Regions from separate parts of the Streptomyces sp. NPDC058576 genome, predicted to be linked through region 2. Evidence: riboswitches for the same ligand, from Rfam matches in the RefSeq annotation. Region 2 holds a riboswitch; each other region holds the start of a gene.
What was found. Region 2 has a riboswitch for cobalamin ahead of ACFWRV_RS07165 (FecCD family ABC transporter permease). Riboswitches for the same ligand answer to the same signal wherever they lie in the genome.
Positions count from the first base shown of each region.

Region 1 (6,546 bases), on a different contig from region 2:
GGCGGTCCCCTTCTCGCCCCGCACGAGCACTCCGCCGACGGCCGGACTGACGGCGTTGAGCAACAGCCCGAGCCGCAGGTCGTCCTGCCCGACGATCGCGGTGAAGGGATACGGCGTACTCACTTGGCCTCCTGGTCGACATGCTGTCCAGCTTGTTGCCCGAGCCCGGCGGCCCCGGCAACTTCCAGCCCCTCGCCTCTCGGCGCAGCGGCCCCGGCAACTTCAAGCCCCTCGCCTCTTGGCGCAGCGGCCCCGGCAACTTCAAGCCCCTCGCCTCTTGACGCAGCGGCCCCGGCAACTTCAAGCCCCTCCGGCGATTGAGGAGCGGGGTCCGGGGCAGCGCCCCGGCTCTCCGGAGCACCCGCACCCGCACCCGCACCCGCACCCGCACCCGCACCCGCACTCGGCAGGGCCGGCGCCCCCGGCGGCACGAACGGCAACCCCCCAGGCGCACCCCCCTCGATCAACCGCCACAACGCATCCGTGTCCGCGTGCTCCTCCACCAGATCCCCGAGCCGATCCAGCTGCTCCTCCCGCAGCACCCCGAAACTCGTGTCCGGCGCCGGCACGAACCGCCGCCCGGCGGCCCGGGCCACTTCCTCCAGGAACCGCCGCCGGAACGCGTCGCTCTCCAGCGACCCGTGCCAGTGCGTCCCCCACACCGCCCCCACCCGGCACCCGTCGAGGAACGGTTCCCCGCCCCGCACATCGGCCACCCCGTGGTGGATCTCGTACCCCTCCACCGGCTCGCCGAGCGCCGAACCCACCGGCCGCGCCAGCGTCTTGTCCCGGTCGAACCGCACCCGTACGGGCAGCAGCCCCAGCCCGTCCACGACCCCCGCCCGCGACTCGACCTCGTCCTCGATGCGCTCACCGAGCACCTGGAACCCGCCGCAAATCCCCAGCACCGGCCGGCCCTCCGCCGCCCGCCGCACCAGCGCGTCCGCGAGTCCCCGCTCGCGCAGCCAGGCGAGGGCCTTCACCGTGCCGCGCGTGCCGGGCACGATCACCAGGTCGGCGTCGGCCAGCTCCTCCGCCCGGTCCACGAACCGCACGACGACGCCCGGTTCGGCGGCCAGGGCGTCCACGTCCGTGAAGTTCGACATCAACGGCACCGCGCAGACCGCGACCCGCAACACGTCTTCCCCCTGAGGCGGCGCGACGACCGACTCCCGTACGGCACCCCGCAGAGACACCCGCAGGCCGTCCTCCTCGTCGATGCCGAGCCCGTGGGCGTACGGCAGCACCCCGTAGGTCCGACGCCCGGTCAGGCCGTACAGCATGTCCAGGCCCGGCTCCAGCAACGAGACGTCTCCCCGGAACTTGTTCACCAGGTAGCCCGCGACCAGCGACTGGTCCTCCGCGCTCAGCAGCGCCGTCGTGCCGAAGAACGAGGCGAACACCCCGCCCCGGTCGATGTCCCCGACCACCAGCACGGGGAACCGCGCGGCCCGCGCGATCCCCATGTTCACGATGTCGGTCCGCCGGAGGTTGATCTCGGCGGGGGACCCCGCCCCCTCGCAGATCACCGCGTCGTACGTCGACCGCAGCTCCGCCAGACAGTCCGTGACCGTCCCGAGCAGGGCCTCCTGACGGCCCCCGTGGTACCCCCGGGCGCTCATCTCGCCGACCGGCTTCCCCATCAGGACCACCTGGCTGGAGCGGTCGCTGCCGGGCTTCAGCAGCACCGGGTTCATCAGAGCCGTCGGCTCCACCCGGGCGGCCTGCGCCTGCATCGCCTGGGCGCGCCCGATCTCCGCGCCCTCACGGGTCACGAAGGAGTTGAGGGACATGTTCTGCGCCTTGAAGGGCGCGACCTTCACGCCCCGGCGCACCAGCCAGCGGCAGATGCCCGCCGTGACGACGCTCTTGCCCGCGTCCGAGGTCGTTCCCGCGACCAGCAGCCCGCCGCCACTCATGCCCGTCCCCGTTCCCGTACCGCACTCCACCGTGTCGTACCGCTCATGCCCGCCCCCGCTTCCGCGCCGCGACCGATCGCCGCGCGACCAGGCGTCCCGCCGCCAACCGCCCCGCCACGCACACGCCCAGCGCCAGCGCATTCACCCGGCGCGAAAGCAGCACCGCGCGCTCGATGTCCGCGCCTCGCACCTCCCGCCCGGCCGCCCCGTTCAGCACCGGCCGGTGCTCGACGCGCCCCGCGTACGCCAGCGTCCCGCCGAGCCGTACGCCGAGCGCCCCCGCGAACGCGGCCTCCACCGGCCCCGCGTTCGGGCTCGGGTGACGGTGTGCGTCGGCCTTCCAGGCGCGTACGGCTTCCCGGGGCCGCCCGCCGCCCACCACGGCCAGCGCGGCCGTCAACCGGGCGCCGGGCCACCCCACCACGTCGTCCAGGCGCGCCGAGGCCCAGCCGTAGCGGCGGTAGCGGGGCGACCTGTGGCCGACCATCGCGTCGAGCGTGTTCACCGCCCGGAACCCGACGAGCCCCGGAACCCCGCCGATCGCCCCCCACACCAGCGCGCCGACGACTGCGTCCGAGGTGTTCTCGGCGACCGACTCGACGACCGCGCGGGCCATCCCCGGCCCGTCCAGGGAGTGCGGATCGCGCCCGCACAGATGCGGTAGCCGCTCCCGGGCCACCTCCAGGTCCCCGGCGGCCAGCGCGCCTCCGATGGCGCGGGCCTCCCGGCCCAGCGACGTACCGCCGACGACGGACCACGCGGTGGCGGCGGTCAGCGCGACGGCGAGCGCCGGGCGTCCCCGCACGGCGCGGGCGGTCAGCGCGGCGGCTCCCACGGCGCCTCCGGCGCAGACGAGGGTGTGCAGCGCGCCCCGGCCGCGGTCGTCACGCCACAGCACGGACTCGACCCGCGCGGCGGCGCGGCCGAACGCGGCGACGGGGTGGCCCCTGCGGGGGTCGCCGAGCAGCGCGTCGGCGATCAGCCCGGTGGTGGCGCCGTACGCGAAGACACGGTCCGCACGCACGGCTCAGCCCGTCGCGGAAAGAGGCGTTCCGGCACGAAGGGGGGCGGGAATCGGCGCAGGAGACGGCGCACGGCGGCCGGGCATGGTGTAGGTCCTCACTCAGGGTCCGCGCCCTGGTTCGACGTGACCGGCGACGAGAGTCTCCTGGCTCCCGGATCCGCAGTTCCCCCGGCCTTCCAGCCCGCGTGCCGCGAGCCGTGACGTCCGGTGTGGGGGAGTGCTCCCCGGTGACAGTGGCGGGACCGCGCCGGATTCGCACCGGCTTCCTCTGCTGTCGCCGTAAATGGCTCCGGCAGTCCACCACGCCCCGAGAACAGTCGTCAACTCGCTGTTGACCTGCGGGGCTCCACTGTGGGCGGACGCACATCGGGCCGGACACACGAGGGTGTGTCCGGCCCGAAGGAGTGCGCTGTGCGGGGTCAGGCGACGATCAGGTAGATCCCGTACGAGACCGCCGCCACGCACAGCCCGAAGCAGGCGTACGCGCCGGTGCGCGCCAGCGCGACCGATCCGCCGGAGGCGCTGCTTCCGGCCGTCGCGGACTGCTTGGAGAGGGCGACGATGCCCAGGGTGAAGAGGCCGACCAGCGCGACGGTGACCACGAGACTGACACCGAAGACGGAGGCGAGAGCTGCCCAGTCGATTTTCATGCGGATGTGTCCTTACACCTTGGCCGGCGGCCGGGCCGGGTCGTCGGGCGCCGAGGCCGGGGCCGGGATGGTGGTCATGAGCTCGGCGGCCGGGCCGCCGATGGGCGGCGGCTGGACCGCGGCGATGGCGGTGGTGACGACGCCCTGGCGCTCGTCGTCACCGCCGTCCGTGTCGTTGACGTTGGTGTGGTCGACCGGCTGCCGGCGCGAGGCCAGCCAGATCGCGAAGGAGCCGCCCACGAGCAGGATCGCGGTGACGGTGATGCCCCACGTGCCCTGCTTGGTCAGGAACTCGGCGCCCGCGCCGACCAGACCCGCGGCCGGCAGCGTCAGACCCCAGGCGATGAACATCCGGGTGGCGGTGGACCAGCGGACCACGCCTCCCTTGCGGCCGAGACCCGCGCCCATCACGGCCCCGGAGCAGGACTGCGTGGTGGAGAGCGAGAAGCCGAGGTGCGAGGAGGCCAGGATGACGGTCGCCGCACTCGTCTGGGCGGCGAAGCCCTGCGGCGGCTGAAGGTCGGTCAGGCCCTTGCCCATGGTGCGGATGATGCGCCAGCCACCGAGGTACGTACCGAGCGCGATGGCGACACCGGCGGAGACGATGACCCACATCGGCGGGTTGGAGCCGGGGGCGAGGACGCCGCCGGTGACCAGGGCCAGCGTGATGATGCCCATCGTCTTCTGGGCGTCGTTGGTGCCGTGGGCGAGCGAGACGAGACCGGCGGAGGCGATCTGTCCGGCCCGGTAGCCCTTGGCCGTCGACTTCAGCTGGTTCGGGTCGGTGACCTTCCGGTTGATCCGGTACGTCAGCCGCGTGGCCAGCATCGCGGCGAGGCCGGCCACCAGCGGGGCGGCGATCGCCGGGAGCAGCACCTTGGTGACCACGGTGCCGCCGTTGATCGACGACCAGCCGGCCGACATCACCGCGGCGCCGATCAGACCGCCGAACAGGGCGTGGGAGGAGCTGGAGGGCAGGCCGACCAGCCAGGTCAGGAGATTCCACAGGATGGCGCCGACGAGCGCCGCGAAGATGACCTCGGTTCTGAGGCCGTCCTCGTTGACAATCCCGCCGGAGATCGTCTTGGCGACCTCCACCGACAGGAACGCGCCGATCAGGTTGAGAACGGCGGACATCGCCACCGCTGTCTTGGGCTTCAGTGCGCCGGTCGAGATGGTGGTCGCCATCGCGTTGGCGGTGTCGTGGAAACCGTTCGTGAAATCGAACACGAGAGCTGTTACGACCACAATCGCAAGCAGCAGCGTGATGTGTTCCATTTACCCAGGCAATCGTTCGACGTCAGTGGCACGTGGACCGTAGGCAACCTGAGTGAACGGAAGATGAACTGAGCAGGGCGTTGCGGTGACCCCAAACGGAGTGGGCCGCCTCCGCTTGTGTGCGGGGGAGGCTGCGCGTGCCTGTGGGGCGGGATGTGGGCGGCCTTTGCCGCCCGTTGGCGAACCTTGCGACCGGCTGTTCGGCACCCGGAAGAGATCCCCGTCACTCCCTTCGTGACGTTCCGGTTGCGCGCCCTCCCCCCTACGCTCGCCCCATGAGCGAGCAGCAGCCGGAATCCGTCGGCCAGGCCTGGCGGGCCGTCGTGGACACAGCCCGTCGGAGCGCGGCGGACGGCCTGGTCGTCGGCACCTCCGGCAACGTCTCCGCCCGCGTCGGCGACCTCGTCCTGGTGACGCCCAGCGGGGTTCCCTACGACCGGCTCGGCCCCGAGGACGCGGTCGGCGTGGACCTGGAAGGGCGCCAGGTCCTCGGGGACCTCGGGCCGACCAGCGAACTCCCCCTGCACCTGGCGGTCTACCGCTCCACCGACGCCGCCGCCGTGGTCCACACCCACGCCGTGCACGCCACCGCCGTCTCCACCCTCGTCACCGAGGTGCCGCTCGTGCACTACGCGGCGGCCATCCTCGGCGGCCCCGTCCGGACCGCCGCCTACGCCCGCTACGGCACCCCGGAGCTGGCCGACGCCATGCTCGAAGCCCTCCGGGGCCGCACCGGCTGCCTGCTCGCCAACCACGGCACCGTCACCTACGGCGACACGCTCGACCAGGCCTACGACCGCACCGCCCAACTGGAGTGGCTCTGCCACCTCTGGCTCACCGCCAGCTCCGTGCCCGGCCGCACCCCGGCCCTGCTCGACACGGCCCAGCTGGCCGAGGTGACCGAAGCGCTCAAGGGGTACGGCCAGCCCGGCTGACCCGAGTCCGGGGCCCCGCGCCCCTGCCCGCCGGGCCGCCGGAGACACGGGAGCTGCCCCGGACGGCCCCGCCCACTGGCACCCCGCCTCCCGCCCCAGGACACTGAAGCGGTGCGCCCGGTAACCGCGACGGCAACGGCCGTCACCACGATCCTCGGCGTCGGTGCGGCAGCGGTCGCGGCCGGCCGGTACGCCAGTGACGTCGCCCTCAGGGCGACGCCCGGACGTCCCCTCCCCGCCGACCGCAGACTCACCGTGCACGACACGGCGGCCGGGCAGGTCACCCTGACCCGTTCCTTCTCGGCGCTGAGGCCCGGCACCTGGGGCCTCGCCGGACCAGGGGTCCACGCGGTCGTCGGGCCGGTCGTCGAAGGGGCCTCCCAGGGCGCCGACACCGTCGTCCGGAGACTGGAGAGCGTCGGCGCCGGGATCCTCGAACCGGGCGCGAAAGTGCGTCTCACCCCCGCCCTGTACGGCGGTGACCCCGGCAGCGACCTCGGCCTGGATCACCAGGAGGTCGAGATCCCCGGCGAGCTCGGGACCCTGCCCGCCTGGTACGTCCCCGGCGGGCGCGAGACCTGGGTCATCACGGTGCACGGCCTCGGCGCCACCCGGTCCCACCCCATGAACCTGATGGGCTTCCTGAACGCCCAGCACTTCCCGGTGCTCGACCTCGCCTACCGGGGCGACCCCGGAGCCCCTCGCCCCGCCGACGGCCTCGGCCACTTCGGCGTCTCCGA
Region 1 is NZ_JBHXPF010000037.1:54,186-60,731, forward strand. Features, by position in the region: gene ACFWRV_RS24145 (putative cobaltochelatase) at 1-123, opposite strand, end outside; gene ACFWRV_RS24150 (cobyric acid synthase) at 120-1,919, opposite strand; gene ACFWRV_RS24155 (cobalamin biosynthesis protein) at 1,963-2,943, opposite strand; cobalamin riboswitch at 3,081-3,213, opposite strand; gene ACFWRV_RS24160 (hypothetical protein) at 3,363-3,593, opposite strand; gene ACFWRV_RS24165 (anion permease) at 3,606-4,871, opposite strand; gene ACFWRV_RS24170 (class II aldolase/adducin family protein) at 5,147-5,806, shown strand; gene ACFWRV_RS24175 (alpha/beta hydrolase) at 5,918-6,546, shown strand, end outside.
Region 1: another riboswitch for cobalamin. It lies ahead of ACFWRV_RS24155 (cobalamin biosynthesis protein); the one in region 2 lies ahead of ACFWRV_RS07165 (FecCD family ABC transporter permease).

Region 2 (6,546 bases):
GCTCAACCGTGACGAGCGCACCGGGCCCGACCCGGACACGTTCAACGGCTGACCCGGCCCGGCGGCATGGCGTGCGTACCCGGTGATTCCTGCCGCGTACGCACGCCATGGTCTTTTACCGTGCGAACTTGTTCAGATCCTCGGCGAGCGAGCTGATCGCCGCCGGATTGCGCGGGCTCTCGACGAGGTCCACGTAGTCGAGGACGACGATCCTGTCGTTCTTGATCGCCGATACGCCGGCGAGCGGCTTGTAGGACTTCAGGAACTTCCGCTTCTCGTCCGCGCCGGTGTCGCCGTAGTCGTTGATGACGATGACCTCGGGGTCGCGGTCGACCACCGTCTCCCAGCCCACCGTGGTCCAGCTGTCCTTGAGGTCCTTCATGATGTGGTCGCCGCCGGCCTTGGTGATGATGTCGTGCGGTCCGGCGTACGCGCCCGAGGTCAGCGGCTTGTCCTTCCCGTCGTCGTACAGGAAGACGCGGAGGCGGTCGTCGCCCCCGGCCGCCTTCGCCCGCACGTCTGCGACCTCCTTCTGGAAGGACGTGACGAGGGCGTTCGCCCGGTCCTCGACGTCGAAGATCTTTCCGAGGTTCCGCAGATCGGTGTAGAGCGCTTCGAGCGGGGGCATGACGCCGCGGGCCTTGCCCTGCCCGTTGCGGCACGACTCGCTGAGCAGGTAGGAGTCGACGCCCACGCGCTTCAGTTCGGCGGGGGTGAAGCCCTCGCCCTCGTTGAATCCGTAGTTCCAGCCGGCGAAGACCAGGTCGGCCCGGGCGTCGAGGACCAGCTCCTTGTTGATCCGCTCCTTGGAGAGCCACTTGGTCTTCTGGTAGCCGTCCTTCCAGGGGACGGACGTCATGTCGCCCTTGTCGTCGGGCATCACGTATCCGGCCATGTGGTCCTCGAGTCCGAGGGCGAACATGATCTCGGTGATGCCGACGTCGTTGGTGACGACGCGCTGCGGGGCCTTGTCGTAGCGCTTCTTCTCACCGCAGTTCTCCACGGTCACCGGGTAGTGGCGGTCGGCCCGCGATGCGCTCTCCTTCCCGTCGGCTTCCGGTGTGACGTCCGCTCCGCAGCCGGTGAGGGCCAGGGCGGCGGCGAGGGCGAGGGCCGCGGGACGCAGGGGGTGGGACATGGTGGGCGAATCTCCTCAGAGGGTGGGGCGGGCAGGGGGAAGGTCGAAGAGCAGTTGGAGCGCTCCGGTCTCCGGGTGCGCGACGCGGTGCGCCCGTACGCCGAAGACATCGGCCAGCAACGCCGTGGTCAGGACGGAGTCCGGCGCCCCGGAGGCGACGATCCGGCCGCTGTCGATGACGTGGACGAGGTCGCAGTGCAGGGCCGCCAGGTTCAGGTCGTGCAGGGCGGTCAGCACGGTCAGGCCGCTGCCGCGGACCAGGGCCAGGATCTCCAGCTGGTGCGCGATGTCCAGGTGGTTGGTGGGCTCGTCGAGCACCAGGACCCGGGGCTGTTGGGCGAGGGCCCGGGCGATGAGGACGCGCTGCCGCTCGCCGCCGGAGAGGGTGAGGAAACCGCGTTCGGCGAGGTGTCCCGCGCCGACGCCCTCCAGTGCCGCCTCGCAGTGGCGGCGGTCCTCGTCGGTCGTCCGGGCGACCGGCCCCTGGTGCGGCAGACGCCCCATGGCGACGATCTCGGCGACGGTGAAGTCGAATTCGGCGACCGCGTCCTGCGGAAGTGCGGCCAGCCGTCGGGCGCCGTCCCGGGCGCTCAGGGCGTGGAGGTCCTCACCGCCGATCCTGACGGCGCCGGCCGACGGGCGCAGGGCCCGGTAGACGCAGCGCAACAGGGTGGACTTCCCGCTGCCGTTGGGGCCGACCAGGCCGACGAGCTGTCCGTCGGCGGCGCCCAGGGTGACCTCGTCCACCAGGCGTGCGCCGGCGATCTCGACGGTGAGCGCGTCGATGTCGATCCGCATCAGATGCCTCCGAAGGAGTACGCGCGCCGGCGCATGAGGAGGAGGAAGCAGGGAACGCCGATGACCGCGGTGAGGACGCCCACCGGCAGCTCGGCCGGCGCCAGCACCAGGCGGGAGAGGATGTCGACCCAGATCAGCAGGACGGCTCCCGCGAGGGGGGCGACGGCCAGGAGCCTGCGGTGGTCCGCGCCGACCAGCATCCGTGCGGCGTGCGGGACCATCAGTCCGACGAAGCCGATCGCTCCGCTGACCGCGACGACCGCGCCGGTGACGGCCGCGGAGACGAGGAAGAGCTCCTTGCGGAGTCTTCCGGGGTCGACCCCGAGCGCGGCGGCGGTCTCGTCCCCCATCGCGAGGGCGTTCAGGCGGCGCGCCGACCAGCCGAGGTGCGCGAGGCCGGCGAGTACCGCTCCGGCGGCGATCGGCACGGCGGCCCAGTTGGCCCCGCTCAGGCTGCCGAGCAGCCACATCATCGCGGAGCGGGCCGCTTCCCCGCGCTCGGCCGCGAACACCATGAAAGTGGTGACGGCCGAGAAGCCGTAGTACATCGCGGTGCCCGTCAGGACGAGCCGGAGCGGGGTCAGTCCGCGTTCGGTGCGGGCGACCGCGTACACGAGGAGCATGGCGAGGAGCGCGGAGAGGAACGCCGCCGTGGACAGGGCCCAGATGCCCAGCGCGCCCAAGGCCCCGAAGATGAGTACGGCGTTGGCGCCGACCGCCGCGCCCGAGGAGATGCCGAGCACGAACGGGTCGGCGAGCGCGTTGCGCACCATGGCCTGGACGGCGACGCCGATGGCCGACAGGCCGGCCCCGACGACGGCGGCGAGCACGGTCCGTGGCAGGCGCAGTTCCCAGATGATGGTGTAGGCGGGGACCTCGTCGGAGCGGATGGCTCCACCGGTCAGCCCCGCCCACAGGTAGCGCAGAACCTCCGCCCAGGAGAGCCCCGACGCCCCGAGTGCCGCGCCGCAGACGAGCGAGAGGGGAAGGGCGAGGCTCAGGCCGGTCACGAGGAGCGGCAGGGGTACGCGGCGGGGTGGCGCCGGTCCGGTGCCGACGCGCGCGGGGCGTGGCGGCTTGGCGGGTATGCGGTCGAGAGACGTGGCCACAGGCCGGTCGCTTTCGCCTCGGGCCGTGCGTCGCGCGAGGAGGAGCGGCCCCGGACGGCGGCCGTCCCGCGCAGCGCCCTTTTCGCAGTCCACGGCGAATGGTCAGGAGCCTTCTGTGCCGCGGGTGATCGGGCTCACGGAACCGGGGGCTCCGCCTACCGTTGCGGGTCAGCGCCGGATTTCGACCGGACTTCCCCCGTGGCGAATCCGCAGCTTAGCGCGTGGGTGCGTGGGGGTCTCAGGGAAGGGCGGGCGGCCGGGAGTCCCTCGGCGAGCCGGACCGCTCTCGCGGGGCATGTGAGTGTGCGTGCGTGCGGGAGGATGGGCGCGTGCCAAGGTATGTCTACCGAATTACCAAGTACGACCCCGTCCACCGTGACGATCACGGGCGCTACACCGGCCCGGAGGACACCGTCAGTGACCGGGGCACGGTCGAGGCCGCCTACCTCCGGGCCGTAGCGGCGTTCGCGGAGGACTCGGGTATCGACCGGCCGGTGGTACGCGAACCCCAGGTGCCGTCCCTCGCGCACTTCGGCGTCGGACCACCGGTGGACGGCTTCGGGCTGACCGGCCTGTTCCCGTCCGCCCGTGAGAGCGCGCGGACGAAGCCGGCGGGAGGCCTGCCGGAAGTTCTCCCGGGAGGTTCGACGAACGGGCTTCCGAAGGGCTTTCACGACGGGGCCGAGGTGTCGCTCGATGTCGGTCTGGAGCTGGTGCGCTCCATGTTGCGTGACAGCGGGGCGTGGTGCCGACTGGAGGTGGAGGACAGGTTCGCGGTCCATGTGGGCCGGGACCAGTACGTCTACGTCGGCAGTGACCGGCCGTGCGAGCGGGCGCTGGCGCTGACCCGCCGGCTCGGGCTGTTCCCGGAGCGCCTGAACTCCTCCCCGTACGCCGTGGAGAGCGACGGCGAGGACATCGTGCGCCCGGCCGACGACGCGTTCTGGAGCGGGCTGTCCCGGATGGTGTCGGTGTACAGCGCGGGCGTGCTGGAGGAGATGTACATCGAGGGCGCCTCGCGTTGGCACCGCCTCACCCGGGACGATGTCGAGGCGGTGCGGGCCCGGATCGCGCCCCGGGCCCGGCTCGCCGTGTGGCCCGATCTGTCGTCCGACGTCGGTGCCGTTCTGGGCGCCTTCCAGGGCGAGGGCATGGTGGAGTGCGTCTGGCAGGACGCGGCGGACGGTCCTGTCCACAGCGCTCTCGTCGACGAGGACGCCTTCTCCGAGCTCGCCGAGCGGATATCCGGTGCCACCGCCGCATCGCTCCTGCCCGTGACCGTCGATGAGCGCGTTCCGTTGTGCACCGCTGTCGTGCCCGATGCGGACGGGGTCCTGCGCGCCCGGTGGCGGACCGAGCCGACGCCGAGCGACCGGCACTGGGCCCTCCTGCGGACACTCCGCCCCGGGCAGATCGTGACCGGCACGGTGACCTTCATCGCCCCCTTCGGCGTCACCTTCGTGGACATCGGGGGCTTCGAGGCGATGATCAACATCCCCGAGCTGTCGTGGCGCCGCTTCGAGCATCCGTCCGACGTCGTCTCCGTCGGTGAGGAAGTCCGGGCCCAGATTCTCGGCGTCGAGCTCCTGCCGGAGCGCGTGTCGCTGTCCCTCAAGGCCCTGCGGGAGGATCCGATGCGGCTGTTGACGGGACTGGTCGGCCGGACGGTCGTCGGGCCGGTCACCAAGGTGGTGCCCTTCGGCGTCTTCGTACGCGTCGAGGAGGCGGATGACGGGTTCGAGGGGCTCGTGCACCTCTCCGAGCTGGCGGACGGACAGCTGAACGGCCCGGCCATCGCGCTGCGGGTCGGCGACACCCTGGCGGTGAAGGTCCTGGACGTCGACCCGACCCGGCGTCGGATCTCCCTCTCGCACCGGCAGGCCGTCGCGCCGGACTGATACGGCGGCCCGGCCCGGGGAGCTTCCTCAGTTGCCCACACCGAGGCCCGCCATGAACGCGGACGGGTAGCGGTCGCCGCGCGCCGAGCCCGGCGGAATCGCCTTCTCGATCTCGGCGAGGTCGTCCGCGGTGAGGTCCAGGTCGAGCGCGGGCAGTGCCTCGGTCAGCCGCTCGCGGGTGCGGGCGCCGACGAGCGGTACGATGTCCCGCCCCTGGGCGGCGACCCAGGCGATGACCAGCTGGGCGACGGTGCACCCCTTCGCCTCGGCGACCCGGCGCAGGGCCTCCACGAGGGCCAGGTTGTGTTCCACGTTCCCGCCGGAGAAACGGGGGACGAGGCCGCGGCTGTCGCCGGGGGCGGAGCGGCCCACGGACCAGTGGCCGGAGATCAGGCCACGGCCCAGCACTCCGTACGCGGTGAGGCCGACGCCCAGCTCCCGCAGGGTGGGCAGGACCTCCGCCTCGATCGCGCGGGAGATCAGCGAGTACTCGATCTGGAGGTCGGCGATCGGGTGCACGGCGTGTGCTCGGCGGATCGTCGCGGCGTCCACCTCGGAGAGGCCGATGTGCCGTACGTATCCGGCGTCGACCATCTCCTTGATCGCGCCCACCGTCTCCTCGATCGGCACGTCCGGGTCCAGCCGGGCCGGGCGGTAGACGTCGATGTGGTCGGTGCCGAGCCGGGTCAGCGAGTAGGCCAGGAAGTTCTTCACCGCCTCGGGTCGGCTGTCCTGGCCGCTGAACTCGTGGCCCGGCCCCCGCAGCGCGCCGAACTTGACGCTCAGGGCGTAGCTGTCGCGGTCCCGGCCGCGCAGGGCTTCGGCGAGCAGCAGCTCGTTGTGGCCCATGGCGTAGAAGTCGCCGGTGTCGATCAGCGTGACGCCGTTGTCCAGCGCGGCGCGGACGGTGGCGACGGACTCCGCGCGGTCGGTCGGACCGTAGGCGTCGGACATGCCCATCGCGCCCAGGCCCAGCGCGGAGACGGCCGGGCCGGTGGCGCCGAGGGTTCGTGTCTGCATGGCGTGCTCCTTCGTCGTCGATCTGCCACCCACCCTGCGCCGGTGCCGCGCCGTGCGGGAGCGGAGCGTTTGTCCTGGGAGCGGCGCTCCCTGGCTCCGACCGCCCGCCGCGCGGGACCATGGGGGCATGGAACGTGATCAGCTGGCCGACTTCCTGCGCAGGCGCCGCGAGGCGATCCGCCCGGCGGAGGTGGGCATCGCGGACGGTCCCCGCCGCCGTACCTCGGGTCTGCGCCGGGAGGAGGTGGCCATGCTCGCCGGGATGTCGGTGGACTATGTCGTACGCCTGGAGCAGGGGCGCAGCAGTCAGCCCTCGACCCAGTTGCTCACCGCGCTGGCCAGGGCGTTGCGCCTCACCGACGACGAGCGGGACCATCTGTTCCACCTGGCCGGTCATCAGCCGCCGCCAGCCGACTCGGTGGCGGGGCCGGCCCGCGCCGGGCTCGTGCGGATGCTCGACCTGCTGGGCGACACCCCGGCCATGGTGGTGTCCGACCTGGGCGAGGTCCTCGCCCAGAACCGGATGTCCCTGCTGCTGGCGGGCGACCACACCGGCTTCTCCGGCGACCGGCGCTATCTCGTG
Region 2 is NZ_JBHXPF010000006.1:101,022-107,567, forward strand. Features, by position in the region: gene ACFWRV_RS07150 (aldo/keto reductase) at 1-52, shown strand, start outside; gene ACFWRV_RS07155 (ABC transporter substrate-binding protein) at 116-1,138, opposite strand; gene ACFWRV_RS07160 (ABC transporter ATP-binding protein) at 1,154-1,936, opposite strand; gene ACFWRV_RS07165 (FecCD family ABC transporter permease) at 1,936-3,045, opposite strand; cobalamin riboswitch at 3,147-3,275, opposite strand; gene ACFWRV_RS07170 (S1 RNA-binding domain-containing protein) at 3,375-4,943, shown strand; gene ACFWRV_RS07175 (aldo/keto reductase) at 4,971-5,963, opposite strand; gene ACFWRV_RS07180 (helix-turn-helix transcriptional regulator) at 6,091-6,546, shown strand, end outside.

Region 3 (6,546 bases), on a different contig from region 2:
CGGGGGCGCTACACACCGGCCGAACGCCGGTCGCACTCCATCCATATCCGGGGGGATCAGGACCTGATCCGCAGCCTTGTACGGCGCGGATCGGCGTGGAGAAAGGCGCACCACCATGACATCGGCGCAGGTCGACGAGGGACAGGTCGACAAGGGTCAGCCCGGCGGCAATGCCGGGGACGCCGGAACCAGCGGCGAGGGATACCAGCGCGGTCTGGGAGCTCGTCAGATTCAGATGATCGCCATCGGCGGAGCCATCGGCACGGGGCTTTTCCTCGGCGCGGGCAAAGCCATCGACCGGGCCGGGCCCAGCCTCATCCTGGCCTACGTCGTCGCGGGCCTGGTCATCTTCTTCATCATGCGGGCCCTGGGCGAACTGCTCATGTACCGCCCGGTCTCCGGCTCCTTCTCGGAGTACGCCCGTGAATTCATCAGCCCGTTCTTCGGATTCGTGACGGGCTGGACCTACTGGCTCTTCTGGGTCGTCACCGGAATCACCGAAGTCACGGCCGCCGCCACCTATATGACGTACTGGTGGAACATTCCGCAGTGGCTGTCCGCCCTGGTCTTCACCATCATTCTCTACGGCGCCAACCTGATCTCCGTGAAGCTCTTCGGTGAGCTGGAGTTCTGGTTCTCCATGGTCAAGGTCACCGCCATCATCGGCATGATCCTGATCTGCGCGGGCGTCCTCACCATCGGCTTCTCCGACGCCGGCGACACCGCGACCGTCTCCAACCTCTGGAACGACGGCGGGTTCTTCCCCCACGGCATCACCGGCACGCTCATGACGCTCCAGATCGTCATGTTCGCCTTCCTCGCCGTGGAACTCGTCGGCGTCACCGCCGGGGAGTCCAAGGACCCCAAGACCGTGCTGCCCAAGGCCATCAACACCGTGCCGTGGCGCATCGCCGTCTTCTACGTCGGCGCGCTCATCATGATCCTCTCGGTCGTGCCGTGGTCCACCTTCAAGCCCGGCGTCTCCCCGTTCGTGAAGGCCTTCGAGGAGATGGGGCTCGGCGTCGGCGCGGCCATCGTCAACTTCGTCGTCCTCACCGCGGCGCTCTCCTCCTGCAACTCCGGCATGTACTCCACCGGCCGCATGCTCCGCGACCTCGCGCTCAACGGCCAGGGCCCCCGCGCCTTCACCAAGCTGACGAAGAACGGCCTGCCGCTGGTCGGCACCACGTTCTCCGCCGCCCTGATGCTCGTCGGCGTGTGGATCAACTACCAGTGGCCGGGCGAGGCGTTCAACTACGTCGTCTCCTTCGCGACCATCTCCGGCATGTGGGCCTGGATCATGATCCTGATCAGCCAGATCCGATACCGCCGCAAGGCCGACGCCGGTCTGCTGCCGCAGTCCTCGTTCAAGGCCCCCGGCGCCCCGTACACGAGCTGGTTCGCGCTCCTGTTCATCGGCATGGTCATCGTGATGATGGCGATCGACAAGGACGCCAGGATCTCGCTCTACTGCGCACCGCTGTGGGCGCTCATCCTCTTCGTCTCCTACCGGGTGCTCCAGGCGCGCACCCCGTCGGCCCCGGAGAAGACCTCCACCGGGACCCGCTGACCCCGAGGGCGGGCCCCACGACCGCCCCCTCCTCCCGGACCGCCCCCGGCCGCCCCAAAGGCCGACGGCGTCCAGCATGCGGCCCCTCGCGTACCACCCATCGGTACGCGAGGGGCCGCCTGCCTCAATCCTCCGCCTTGCAGCCGCACGCACCCAGCCCCGCTCCTTCTCCCACCCCCCCCATTCCCGGTCGGTCTTATCCTGGCGCCATGCTGACCATCACCCAGACGCTCTACGACCAGATCGTCGCCCACTCCCGCGCCGACCACCCCGACGAGGCGTGCGGAGTGGTCGCGGGCCCGGCCGGGACGGACCGCCCCGAGCGCTTCATCCCGATGCTCAACGCCGCCCGCTCGCCCACGTTCTACGAGTTCGACTCGGCCGACCTGCTCAAGCTCTACCGCGAGATGGACGACCGCGACGAGGAACCCGTGATCGTCTACCACTCGCACACGGCGACCGAGGCCTACCCCTCCCGCACCGACGTGACGTACGCCAACGAGCCCGGCGCCCACTACGTCCTGGTCTCCACCGCCGACACCGACGGCTCGGGCCCCTTCCAGTTCCGCTCGTACCGCATCGTGGACGGCGAGATCACCGAGGAAGACGTGCAGGTCGTCGAGGCGTACTGAGCCCCCGGGCGGCCAGTAGGGCCGCCGTACGGGTCTGGCACACTGCACCCCGAACCCATCAAGGCAGCAGGAACCAGGAAGCCGGTGCGAATCCGGCACGGTCCCGCCACTGTGACCGGGCCCCCTCCCGCGCGGACGCGTCCCCGACAGGACGAACCGCACCGGAGGGCGGCCCGGAAGCCAGGAACTGGCCCGCCGCCTTCTCGCATCGACCAGGGGACGCGGAAATCCCCCGGAGAGGCCCCGCCATGTCCCGGCGCACCCCCGCGCTCATAGCCGCCGCCGTGCTGCTCCCGCTCGCCCTCACCGCCTGCTCCTCCTCCGACTCCTCCGGCGACGCCGCCACCGGGGACAAGGCCGCGGCGAAGAGCGACGGCTTCCCGTACACCGTCAAGAACTGCGGTGTCACCACCACGTACAAGGCCCCGCCGAAGCGCGTCGTCACCATGAACCAGCACGTCACCGAGATCATGCTGGAACTGGGCCTGAAGAAGTCCCTCGTCGGCACCGCCTACCTCGACGACCAGGTCCTGCCGAAGTACGCGAAGGACTACGCCTCCGTTCCCGTCCTCGCCAAGGAGTACCCCTCCTACGAGCAGGTCCTCGCCGCCAACCCCGACTTCGTCTACGGCGGTTACGGCAGCGCCTTCACCGCCTCCGACGGCCGCGGCCGCGAGGCGTTCGACAAGTCCGGCATCGAGACCCGCCTCAACACCGAGAGCTGCACCAAGGGCGACCAGCCCATGGACACCCTCTACGAGGAGATCCGCGAGGTCGGCCGCACCTTCGGCGTCGCCGACCGCGCCGAAGCCTGGATCAAGCAGGCCAAGGCCGACAACGCCGCCACCGCGAAGAAGCTGGCCGACCTGAAGCCGGTCTCCGTCTTCGTCTACGACAGCGGCGACAAGACCGCCTTCACCGCGGGCGGCGAGGGCATCGGCAACGAGCTGATCGAACGGGCCGGCGGCACCAACGTCTTCGCCGACCTCGACAAGCCCTTCGGCGACGCCTCCTGGGAGAACGTCGTCGACCGCAGGCCCGAGGTCATCGTGATCTACGACTACGGCGCCACCACCGTCGAGCAGAAGAAGAAGCGCCTCCTGAGCGACCCGGCCCTCGCCGACGTCCCCGCCATCAAGAACGAGCGCTTCGCGGTCATGCCGCTCTCCGACGCCGTACTCGGCGTCCGGGTGCCCGCCGCCGTCGACAAGCTCGCGGCCCAGCTCCACCCGGCGGCCTCCACCTCGTGACCTGCCGCGCCTCCGCACCGCGGCGGCCGCTCGGTTACGCCCTGGTGCTCGGCGTCCTCGTCGCGCTCCTCGCCGTCGCCGTGCTCGCCGCCCTCGCCCTCGGCTCCGTCCGCATCCCGCCCGGCCAGGTCCTCGACATCCTGACCGGGCGGGCGGAGGCGAGCCCGTTCCGCACGATCGTCCTGGACGTCCGGCTGCCCCGGGTCCTGCTCGGCATCGTCGTCGGCGCCGGGCTCGCCGTCATCGGCACCGTCCTCCAGGCCCTCGTACGCAACCAGCTCGCCGACCCGTTCCTCCTCGGCGTCTCCTCCGGAGCCTCCACCGGCGCGGTCCTGGTGATCGTCCTCGGCATCGGCGCCACCCTCGCCACCACCGTCACGATCCCCGCCGCCGCCTTCGCCGGCGCACTCCTCTCGCTGCTCCTCGTCTACTCCCTGGCGCGCGGCGGGGGCGGCCTCACCACCAACCGGCTCGTCCTCGCCGGCGTCGCCGTCTCCTACATCCTGTCCGCCCTGACCAGCCTGATCCTGGTCACCTCCGCCCGCGCCGACCACCTCCAGGAAGTCCTCTACTGGACCCTCGGCGGCCTCGGCGCGGCCCGCTGGGACATGCTCGCGCTCCCCGCGACCACCCTGGTCATCGGCACCGCGGTCCTCCTCACCCTGGCCCGCCCGCTCGACCTGCTCCTGGTGGGGGAGGAGGGCGCGACCGTCCTCGGCCTCGACACCGCCCGCTTCCGGGCCGCCGTCTTCGTCCTCGCCTCGCTGATGACCGGGGCGCTCGTCGCGTACAGCGGGGCGATCGGCTTCGTCGGGCTGATGGTCCCGCACATGGCCCGGATGGCCGTCGGCGCCGCACACCGCGCACTGCTCCCGGTCGTCGCGCTCGGCGGGGCGGTGTTCCTGGTCCTCGCCGACCTGGCCGCCCGGACGCTCGCCGCCCCGCAGGACATCCCGGTCGGCGTGCTCACCGCGCTGACCGGCGGCCCGTTCTTCCTCTGGATGCTGCGGCGCAGACCCGAGGGAGCACCCGCATGACGACCGTACGTACTCCCGAGGGAGCCCGCCCGTGACCACCCTGCGCACCGAGGCACTCTCGTACGGCACCGGCGAGGGCCGCCACCTCGTCGACGCCGTCGACCTCACCGCCGCCGACGGCGAGACCGTCGGCCTCGTCGGCCCCAACGGCAGCGGCAAGACCACCCTCCTGCGCTGCGTCTACGGCACCCTGCGCCCCACCCACGGCCGGGTCCTCCTCGACGGCGACGACCTCGCCACCCTCCCCGTGAAGGCCCGCGCCCAGCGCATCGCCACCGTCCCGCAGGACGGCCACGCCGGCTTCGAGCTCACCGTCGGCCAGGTCGTCGCGATGGGCCGCGCCCCGCACAAACGGTTCTGGGAGGCCGACACCGCCGCCGACACCGACCTGGTCACCGAGGCCCTCGCCCGGGTCGGGATCGCCGCGCTCGAACCCCGTACGTTCTCCTCCCTCTCCGGCGGCGAACGCCAACGGGCCCTGGTCGCCCGCGCCCTGGTCCAGCAGCCCTCCCTCGTCGTCCTGGACGAGCCGACCAACCACCTGGACATCCGCTACCAGCTGGAGATCCTCTCCCTGGTCCGCGACCTGGGCACCACCAACCTCCTCGCCCTGCACGACCTCAACCTCGCCGCCTACTACTGCGACCGCCTCTACGTCCTCATGGACGGCCGCGTCGTCGCCTCCGGCACCCCCGAAGAGGTCCTCACGGCCGATCTGCTCGGCGAGGTGTACGGCGTCGCCGCCGAGGTCAGCGCCCACCCGAAGACCGGCGCCCCCACGGTCGTCTACCTTCCGGAAGGGACCGACAGCCCCACCCGGTCCATATAGCGGTCGCTCACCATCCACCATGTGGGATCACACTCGGGTTTCCGCACAGGGAATCGATACGATGCCCGCATGGTTCCCCATGACGTGAGCAACAAGACGCCGGGCACGCTGCTCGTCGCGCGGCTGCACGTCGACCTGTGCAGGCTCGCCAGCGCGATCTGTCCCACCGCAGCCTGCCCGTGAGCCGCCCGGCCTGAGCCGCGGTCCGCGCGCCCACCACACGCACCACCCCCTGCGCGGGGGCAGAAACGCGCGCCCCACGCCACCTCTCCGCTTTCGACAGGAGCCCACGCCATGGCCATCGAGGTCCGCATCCCGACCATCCTCCGCACCTACACCGACGGCGCGAAGGCCGTCGAAGGCAACGGGGACACCCTCGCCGACCTCTTCGCCGACCTGGAGAGCCGCCACACCGGCATCCGTGAGCGCATCGTCGACGGTGCGAACGGCGAACAGCTCCGCCGCTTCGTGAACGTCTACCTCAACGACGAGGACGTCCGCTTCCTCGACGGCATCTCCACCAAGCTCAGCGACGGCGACAACGTCACCATCCTCCCGGCCGTCGCCGGCGGCATGCGCTGATGCGGTACGACTCCCCGCTGGCGGCCGTGGGGAACACCCCCCTCGTCCGCCTTCCGCGGCTGTCCCCGTCCGAGGACGTCCGCATCTGGGCCAAGCTGGAGGACCGCAACCCCACCGGCTCGATCAAGGACCGCCCCGCGCTCCACATGGTCGAACAGGCCGAGAAGGACGGCAGGCTGACACCCGGCTGCACCATCCTGGAGCCCACCAGCGGCAACACCGGCATCTCGCTCGCCATGGCGGCCAAGCTCAAGGGCTACCGCATCGTCTGCGTCATGCCGGAGAACACCTCGCAGGAACGGCGCGACCTGCTCGCCATGTGGGGCGCCGAGATCATCTCCTCCCCGGCCGCAGGTGGCTCCAACACCGCCGTCCGCGTCGCGAAGGAGCTCTCGGCCGAGCACCCGGACTGGGTGATGCTCTACCAGTACGGCAACCCGGACAACGCGGGCGCCCACTACGCCACCACCGGACCGGAGATCCTCACCGACCTCCCGTCCATCACCCACTTCGTCGCGGGCCTCGGCACCACCGGCACCCTCATGGGCGTCGGCCGCTATCTCCGCGAGAACCGCGAGGGCATCCAGATCGTCGCCGCCGAACCGCGCTACGACGACCTGGTCTACGGCCTCCGCAACCTCGACGA
Region 3 is NZ_JBHXPF010000039.1:64,905-71,450, reverse strand. Features, by position in the region: gene ACFWRV_RS24960 (amino acid permease) at 116-1,570, shown strand; gene ACFWRV_RS24955 (Mov34/MPN/PAD-1 family protein) at 1,780-2,202, shown strand; cobalamin riboswitch at 2,216-2,413, shown strand; gene ACFWRV_RS24950 (ABC transporter substrate-binding protein) at 2,451-3,452, shown strand; gene ACFWRV_RS24945 (FecCD family ABC transporter permease) at 3,449-4,489, shown strand; gene ACFWRV_RS24940 (ABC transporter ATP-binding protein) at 4,521-5,318, shown strand; gene ACFWRV_RS24935 (putative leader peptide) at 5,388-5,501, shown strand; gene ACFWRV_RS24930 (MoaD/ThiS family protein) at 5,613-5,900, shown strand; gene ACFWRV_RS24925 (PLP-dependent cysteine synthase family protein) at 5,900-6,546, shown strand, end outside.
Region 3: another riboswitch for cobalamin. It lies ahead of ACFWRV_RS24950 (ABC transporter substrate-binding protein); the one in region 2 lies ahead of ACFWRV_RS07165 (FecCD family ABC transporter permease).